Regions from separate parts of the Agrococcus sp. TF02-05 genome, predicted to be linked through region 2. Evidence: predicted binding sites of a transcription regulator. Region 2 holds the regulator's gene; each other region holds the start of a gene.
The links. Region 2 encodes HrcA, which represses chaperone genes, less so after heat shock. Its sites were predicted from a motif close to TTNGCACTCGNNNNNNNCGAGTGCNAA; they were not measured.

Region 1: groES (co-chaperone GroES) is a predicted target of HrcA. The motif match lies at 1,347-1,373, and genes of this name have one in related genera.
Region 3: groL (chaperonin GroEL) is a predicted target of HrcA. The motif match lies at 1,038-1,064, and genes of this name have one in related genera.

Annotation. Positions count from the first base shown of each region.
Region 1 is NZ_JAGEKO010000004.1:398,559-400,819, forward strand. Features, by position in the region: gene rarD (EamA family transporter RarD) at 1-909, opposite strand, end outside; gene groES (co-chaperone GroES) at 977-1,273, opposite strand; gene JQT67_RS05770 (class I SAM-dependent methyltransferase) at 1,417-2,261, shown strand, end outside.
Region 2 is NZ_JAGEKO010000001.1:409,337-411,597, reverse strand. Features, by position in the region: gene JQT67_RS13605 (DUF4870 domain-containing protein) at 1-521, opposite strand, end outside; gene hrcA (heat-inducible transcriptional repressor HrcA) at 688-1,701, shown strand; gene dnaJ (molecular chaperone DnaJ) at 1,702-2,261, shown strand, end outside.
Region 3 is NZ_JAGEKO010000004.1:260,420-262,680, reverse strand. Features, by position in the region: gene JQT67_RS05120 (DUF3263 domain-containing protein) at 50-427, shown strand; gene JQT67_RS05115 (LytR C-terminal domain-containing protein) at 424-984, shown strand; gene groL (chaperonin GroEL) at 1,101-2,261, shown strand, end outside.

The DNA of each region.
Region 1 (2,261 bases), on a different contig from region 2:
GGCTGCTGGCGGTAAGGGGCGTGGGCGGCGGAAGCGGCCGACCACGAGGTCGACCGAGACGAGCACGAGCGAGAGCCAGACGAGCGCGAAGCCGATCCAGCGCTCGAGCGGCATCGGCTCGAGCATGACGAAGGCGCCGAAGAGGAAGGAGATGATCGGCGCGAGGTACTGCGTGAAGGCGAGCGCGGTGAGCGAGATGCGGCGCGCCGCGGCGGAGAAGGCGAGCAGCGGCAGGGCCGTCACGAGGCCGAGGCCGACGGTCGCCCAGATGCCGGGCGCGCCCGCGGCACCGACCGTCACCCCGTTGATGCTCACCGCGATGCCGAGCATGATGAGGGACGCGGGGATCACGGCCGTGGTCTCGATCGTGAAGCCCGTGAGCGCATCCACCGATCCCCCGACGCGCTTCTTGATGAGGCCGTAGACGCCGAACGAGAGCGCGACCGCGAGCCCGAACCACGGCACCTCGCCGTAGCCGACGACCATGACGAGCACGCCGATCGCGCCGAGGCCGACGGCGACCCACTGCGCGGGCCGCAGGCGCTCGCCGAGGAACAGCACCGCGAGCACGACCGAGACGAGCGGGTTGAGGAAGTAGCCGAGGCTCGTCTCGAGCACGCGATCCGAGAGCACGGCGACGATGAACGCGGTCCAGTTGACGAGCACCGCGTGGCCCGCGAGCACGAGCGTCCACGTGTCGCGCCGGTTGCGGAGGGTCGCGCGCATCCGCGCCCAGCCGCGCGTCATCGCGACGAGGCCGAAGCCGACCACGACGGAGGCGAGCACCCGCCAGCCGATGAGCTCGAAGCCGTCGATGCCCTTGGTGAGCTGCAGGTAGACGGGCACGACGCCCCAGAAGGCGTAGGCGAAGACGGCGTACCAGACGCCGGTGGTGCGCTGCTCGGGCATCGTCCCCCTCGATCACGAAGGGCGGCGCCCCCGGAGGGGCGCCGCCGCTGTCGTCAGTGCTGGTGGCTCAGCGCTCGACGATCGCGAGCACGTCGCGAGCCGAGAGCACGAGGTACTCGTCGGCGCCGAACTTGACCTCGGTGCCGCCGTACTTCGAGTAGAGCACCTTGTCGCCGACGGTCACGTCGATCGGCACGCGGTTGCCGTTGTCGTCGACGCGGCCGGGGCCGACCGCGACGACCTCGCCCTCCTGGGGCTTCTCCTTGGCGGTGTCAGGGATGACGAGACCGCTTGCAGTGGTCGTCTCTGCCTCGACCTGCTTGATGACGATGCGGTCCTCGAGCGGCTTGATGGAAACCGACACGGTTGCCTCTTTCTTGTCAGACTCTGGGGCGCGCCCGGTCATGCCGGGCGCCGCTCCAAGACTAGGCCGAGAGTTGGCACTCGGTCAACATGAGTGCCAACCGCCCGGGACCCGCGGGCAGTGCGTGGTGTTGGATGAGAGCGATGGACGCCGATGCGCTGCGACTCCTGCTGTCGAAGGAGGGCCTCGCGCTGCTCGACCGCGCGGAGGCGGGCCTGGGCGGCGCCGCCGACGTCGTGCGGGAGGTCGCGAGGCTGCGCGCCGAGGGGCACGACCCGCTGCTGGTCGCGACCGTGCTGAGCCAGGCGCGGCTGCGGCGCCGGGGGCGCGCGAAGTTCGGCGAGTTCGCGCAGGGCATGCTCTTCACCGAGGCCGGTCTCGAGCAGGCGACGCGGCTGCGCGTCGCCGCGCACCACGCGGGCCGGATGCGCTCGGCCGGCATCGTCTCGGTGGCCGACCTCGGGTGCGGGATCGGTGCCGACGCGCTCGCGTTCGCGACGCTCGGGCTCGAGGTGACCGCGGTCGAGCGCGACGAGGCGACGGCGGCGATCGCGGCCTTCAACCTCGCCCCGTGGCACGCGACCGTCGTGCACGGTGACGCCCTCGAGACGGCGACGGACGCCGAGGCGCTCTGGTTCGACCCCGCGCGGCGCGACGGCGCCAGCCGGCTGCGCGACCCCGCCGACTGGTCGCCCTCGCTCGACCGCGTCTTCGAGCGCGCCGCCGCGCAGCCCGCGGGCGTCAAGCTCGCGCCGGGCATCGATCGCACCCTGCTGCCGCCGGACGCCGAGCACCAGTGGGTCACCGACGGCCTCGAGACCGTGGAGGCCGTCGTGTGGACGGGCGCCCTGGCCCGTCCCGCCGCGCCGCGCAGCGCCCTCGTGCTCGGCAACGGCGCAGCGGAGGAGCTCGTCGGTGCGCCGACGCATCCGGAGCCCGGGGAGCTCGGCGAGTGGCTCTTCGAGCCGGCGGGCTCGGTCATCCGCGC
Region 2 (2,261 bases):
ACGATCGTCGAGAGGCCCGAGAGGTGGCCCCACATGCCGGCGTTCTTCTCGTCGACGGGCGACATGGGGGCGCCGGCCGCGTACTGCGGCTGGCCGGGCGCGCCGTACTGCGGAGCGCCATGCTGCGGGGATCCGTACTGCGGCGATCCGTACTGCGGCGATCCGTACTGCGGCGATCCGTACTGGGGGGCGCCATGCTGCTGGCCCCCCGGCTGGCCGTAGCCCGGCTGGGCGTAGCCGCCCTGGCCGTACCCGGGCTGGTCGAAGGGAGCGCTGCCCTGCTGGCCCGGCTGCGGCTGGCTCCAGTCGCGGCTCGCGTCGGAGTCGAACGCGGGCTGACCGGGCGCGCTCGGCACGGCGCCGCCCGCGGGAGCGGAGAAGGGCTCGGCCGGCTGGCCGAGCGCCGGAGCGGCGGGCGCGCTGGGGGCCGCGTGCTGCTCGTCGGTGACCGAGAAGCCCTCGCTCGAGGGGTCGGTCGGCTCGTGCTGGTCGTCTCGGCGGGGCACGTTGGGGTCGGACATGGGGAGTGCCTTTCGTGAGTGGTCCGCAGGATCTGCGGACGTTCCGCACGGCCATTGTGCGCCGGGATGGCTGGAGAACGGGTGAGCGATCGGGCGCGGCGCGTCGCGGCGCGGTAGGATTGGCAGTCAGCATTGGAGAGTGCCAGCAGGGGGGAAGGAGCGCGGGATGGTCTCGGATCGCGGTCTCGAGGTCCTCCGGGCGATCGTCGAGGACTACGTCGCCCTGCGGGAGCCGGTGGGGTCGAAGTCGATCGTCGAGCGGCACGCCTTCGGCGTCTCCGCGGCGACGATCCGCAATGACATGGCGCTCCTCGAGGAGGAGGAGCTCATCGTCGCGCCCCACACCTCGTCGGGCCGCGTGCCGACCGACAAGGGCTACCGCGTCTTCGTCGACCGCCTGCAGCGCATGCAGCCGCTCACCCCCGCGCAGCGCCAGGCGATCGCGCGCTTCCTCGACGAGTCGGTCGATCGCGACGACGTGCTCGCGCGCACCGCGCGCCTGCTCTCGAGCCTCACGAACCAGGTCGCGCTCGTGCAGGTGCCGCTCCGGCGCCCGGGCGCCGTGCGCCGCGTCGAGCTCGTCGCGGTCACCGAGTCGAAGGTGCTCGCGGTGCTCATCCTCGACTCGGGCCGCGTCGAGCAGCGACTGCTCGACGTCGGGCAGCGCATCGAGCCCGAGCAGGCATCGGTGCTCGGCCGGGCGTTCACCGAGACGATCGCCGAGCTCGCGCCCGCCGAGGCCGTCCAGCGCCTCTCGTCGACAGCCGCATCCGCCCCCGCCTCGATCGCGACCGCGACCGGCGCGGTCGCGCAGGCGCTGACCGAGATGCTGCAGGGGGCCGGCGGCGACCGCATCGTGATGGCGGGCGCCGCGAACCTCGTGCGGGAGGAGCGCGACTTCCAGGGCACCGTGACGCCCGTGCTCGACGCGATCGAGGAGCAGGTGACCCTCTTGCGCCTCTTCGACGAGATGGGCTCCGAGGGGGAGGTCGCGACCCGCATCGGCCGCGAGCTCTCGGGGCCGCTCGGCGAGGCGGCGGTCGTCGCCTCGACCTACACGGCCGACGGCAGCGAGGGGCACGTCGGCGTCCTGGGCCCGACCCGGATGGACTACGCAGGGAACATGGCCGCGGTGCGCGCAGTGGCGCGCTACCTCACGCGGCTGCTGAGCGAGGACTGAGTGAGCGACCACTACGAGACACTCGGCGTCGAGCGCGACGCCACGCAGGACGAGATCAAGAAGGCGTACCGCCGGCTCGCGCGAGAGCTGCACCCCGACGTCAACCCGAGCGAGGACGCGGCCGAGCGATTCAAGGACGTCACGCACGCGTACGACGTGCTCGGCGACCCGCAGTCGCGCGCGGAGTACGACCGCGGCCCGTCGCTCGGCGGGGCCGGGGGCTTCGGGTTCGGCGACATCTTCGAGCAGTTCTTCGGCGGCGGCCGCTCGGCCGGGCCGCGCTCGCGGCGCCAGCCGGGGCAGGACAGCCTGCTGCGCCTCGACCTCGACCTCGCCGACGTCGTCTTCGGCGTGCACCGGGAGCTGCGCGTGCAGACGGCCGTGCTGTGCGAGACGTGCGACGGCGCGTGCACCGCGCCCGGATCGAGCCCGCAGCGCTGCACGATGTGCGGCGGCTCCGGCCACGTGCAGCGGCAGGTGCGGTCGCTGCTCGGCAACGTCGTCACCTCGCAGCCGTGCGCGGCGTGCCAGGGCTACGGGAGCATCATCCCCGAGCCGTG
Region 3 (2,261 bases), on a different contig from region 2:
CTGTGTTTCGCGGCGGGCGGAACCCCGCGACGCCCGTAGGATCGGCAGCATGCCGACCGAGCCGCGACCCGCCAGCGCGCCGGCCGCCGACGACGCCGCGGCGCTCGACTCCGCCGCGCTGGACGCCGCCGCCGTGGCCTTCGCGGCCGCCGACTCCGTCGTCGAGCCGGAGGCGCACTCGTCGTCGACGGATGCGTCGGCGCACGACCTGCAGTCGGCGCGCGAGCAGCGCATCCGGCGGGTGCTCGACTTCGAGGGCCGCTGGACGAGCCACGGCGGCGCGAAGGCCCGCGCGATCCGCGCCGAGTTCGGCTGGACCACGACGCGCTACTACCAGGTGCTCGACGGGCTGCTCGAGACGCCAGAGGCGCTCCACCACGACCCGATGCTCGTGCGGCGGCTGCTGCGCGTGCGCGAGGGCCGATGAGCCGCACGCAGCGCGTCGGCGCCCACCGCTCGAGCTCGTCGCGGCGCACGCCGCGCTGGGTGATCCTGCTGTGCGCGCTCGGCGTGACGATCGTGCTCATCGCGATCGGCCTCTTCCTGCTCGACCGGCTCCGCCCGCAGTCGGCGCCGCCCGCGCCCGTCGCGAGCGAGGTCGCCGAGGTCGTCTCCGACCCGGGCCAGATCGATCCCGGCGTCGACGCATCCATCACCGTCCTCGACCAGTCGGGCGAGCACGAGCTCGCGGCGGGCGTCGGGCAAGCGCTCTCGGACGCGGGCTGGAACGTGCTCGCGACCGGCGGCTCGACGGGCGGCAACGTCGAGCGCACGGTCGTCTGGTACGACGACGAGTCGCTCGCGCCCATCGCGCGCGGCCTCGCGCAGGGCCTCGGCGTCGGCGAGGCACGGCTCTCGGACGGCCGCGTCACGGGCACCCCGATCACGATCGTGCTGGGTGCGGATGCGGTGGGCACGGCCCCGAGCGCCGAGCCGCAGGAGGGCGGAGCGGTCACGCACTCGCCCACGCCGACCGCGCCCTGACGCGCCCTCCGCCGCGGCTTGCACTCGACAGGGGAGAGTGCCAGACTCGGGTACTGGCACTCCTATCGTCGGAGTGCCAGATGAACGTCCACAGCGTCCAGGAGGGACGAACTGCAATGGCAAAGATGATCGCATTCAACGAGGAGGCCCGTCGCGGGCTGGAGCGTGGACTCAACACGCTCGCCGACGCGGTGAAGGTGACCCTCGGCCCGCGCGGCCGCAACGTCGTGCTGGAGAAGAAGTGGGGCGCCCCCACGATCACGAACGACGGCGTCTCGATCGCCAAGGAGATCGAGCTCGAGGACCCCTACGAGAAGATCGGCGCCGAGCTCGTCAAGGAGGTCGCGAAGAAGACCGACGACGTCGCCGGTGACGGCACGACGACGGCGACCGTGCTCGCGCAGGCGCTGGTCCGCGAGGGCCTCCGCAACGTCGCAGCGGGCGCCGACCCCATCAGCCTCAAGCGCGGCATCGAGAAGGCCACCGCCGCGGTGAGCGAGCAGCTGCTCGCCAACGCCAAGGAGGTCGAGACCAAGGAGGAGATCGCCGCCACGGCTTCGATCTCGGCCGCCGACGAGGAGATCGGCGCGCTCATCGCCGAGGCCATCGACAAGGTCGGCAAGGAGGGCGTCGTCACCGTCGAGGAGTCGAACACCTTCGGCACCGAGCTCGAGCTCACCGAGGGCATGCGCTTCGACAAGGGCTTCCTGTCGCAGTACTTCGTGACGGACCCCGAGCGCCAGGAGACGGTCTTCGAGGACCCGTACATCCTGATCGTCAACTCGAAGATCTCGAACATCAAGGACCTGCTCCCGATCGTCGACAAGGTGATCCAGGCGGGCAAGCAGCTCGTCATCATCGCCGAGGACGTCGAGGGCGAGGCGCTCGCGACGCTCGTCGTCAACAAGATCCGCGGCATCTTCAAGTCGGTCGCCGTCAAGGCCCCCGGCTTCGGCGACCGCCGCAAGGCGATGCTCGCCGACATGGCGATCCTCACGGGTGGCCAGGTCATCTCGGAGGAGGTCGGCCTCAAGCTCGAGAGCGCGACGCTCGACCTGCTCGGCCGCGCGCGCAAGGTCGTCATCACGAAGGACGAGACGACGATCGTCGAGGGCGCCGGCGAGGCCGAGGCCATCGCGGGCCGCGTGCGCCAGATCCGCTCGGAGATCGAGAACACCGACAGCGACTACGACCGCGAGAAGCTCCAGGAGCGCCTCGCGAAGCTCGCCGGCGGCGTCGCCGTCATCAAGGCGGGTGCCGCGACCGAGGTCGAGCTC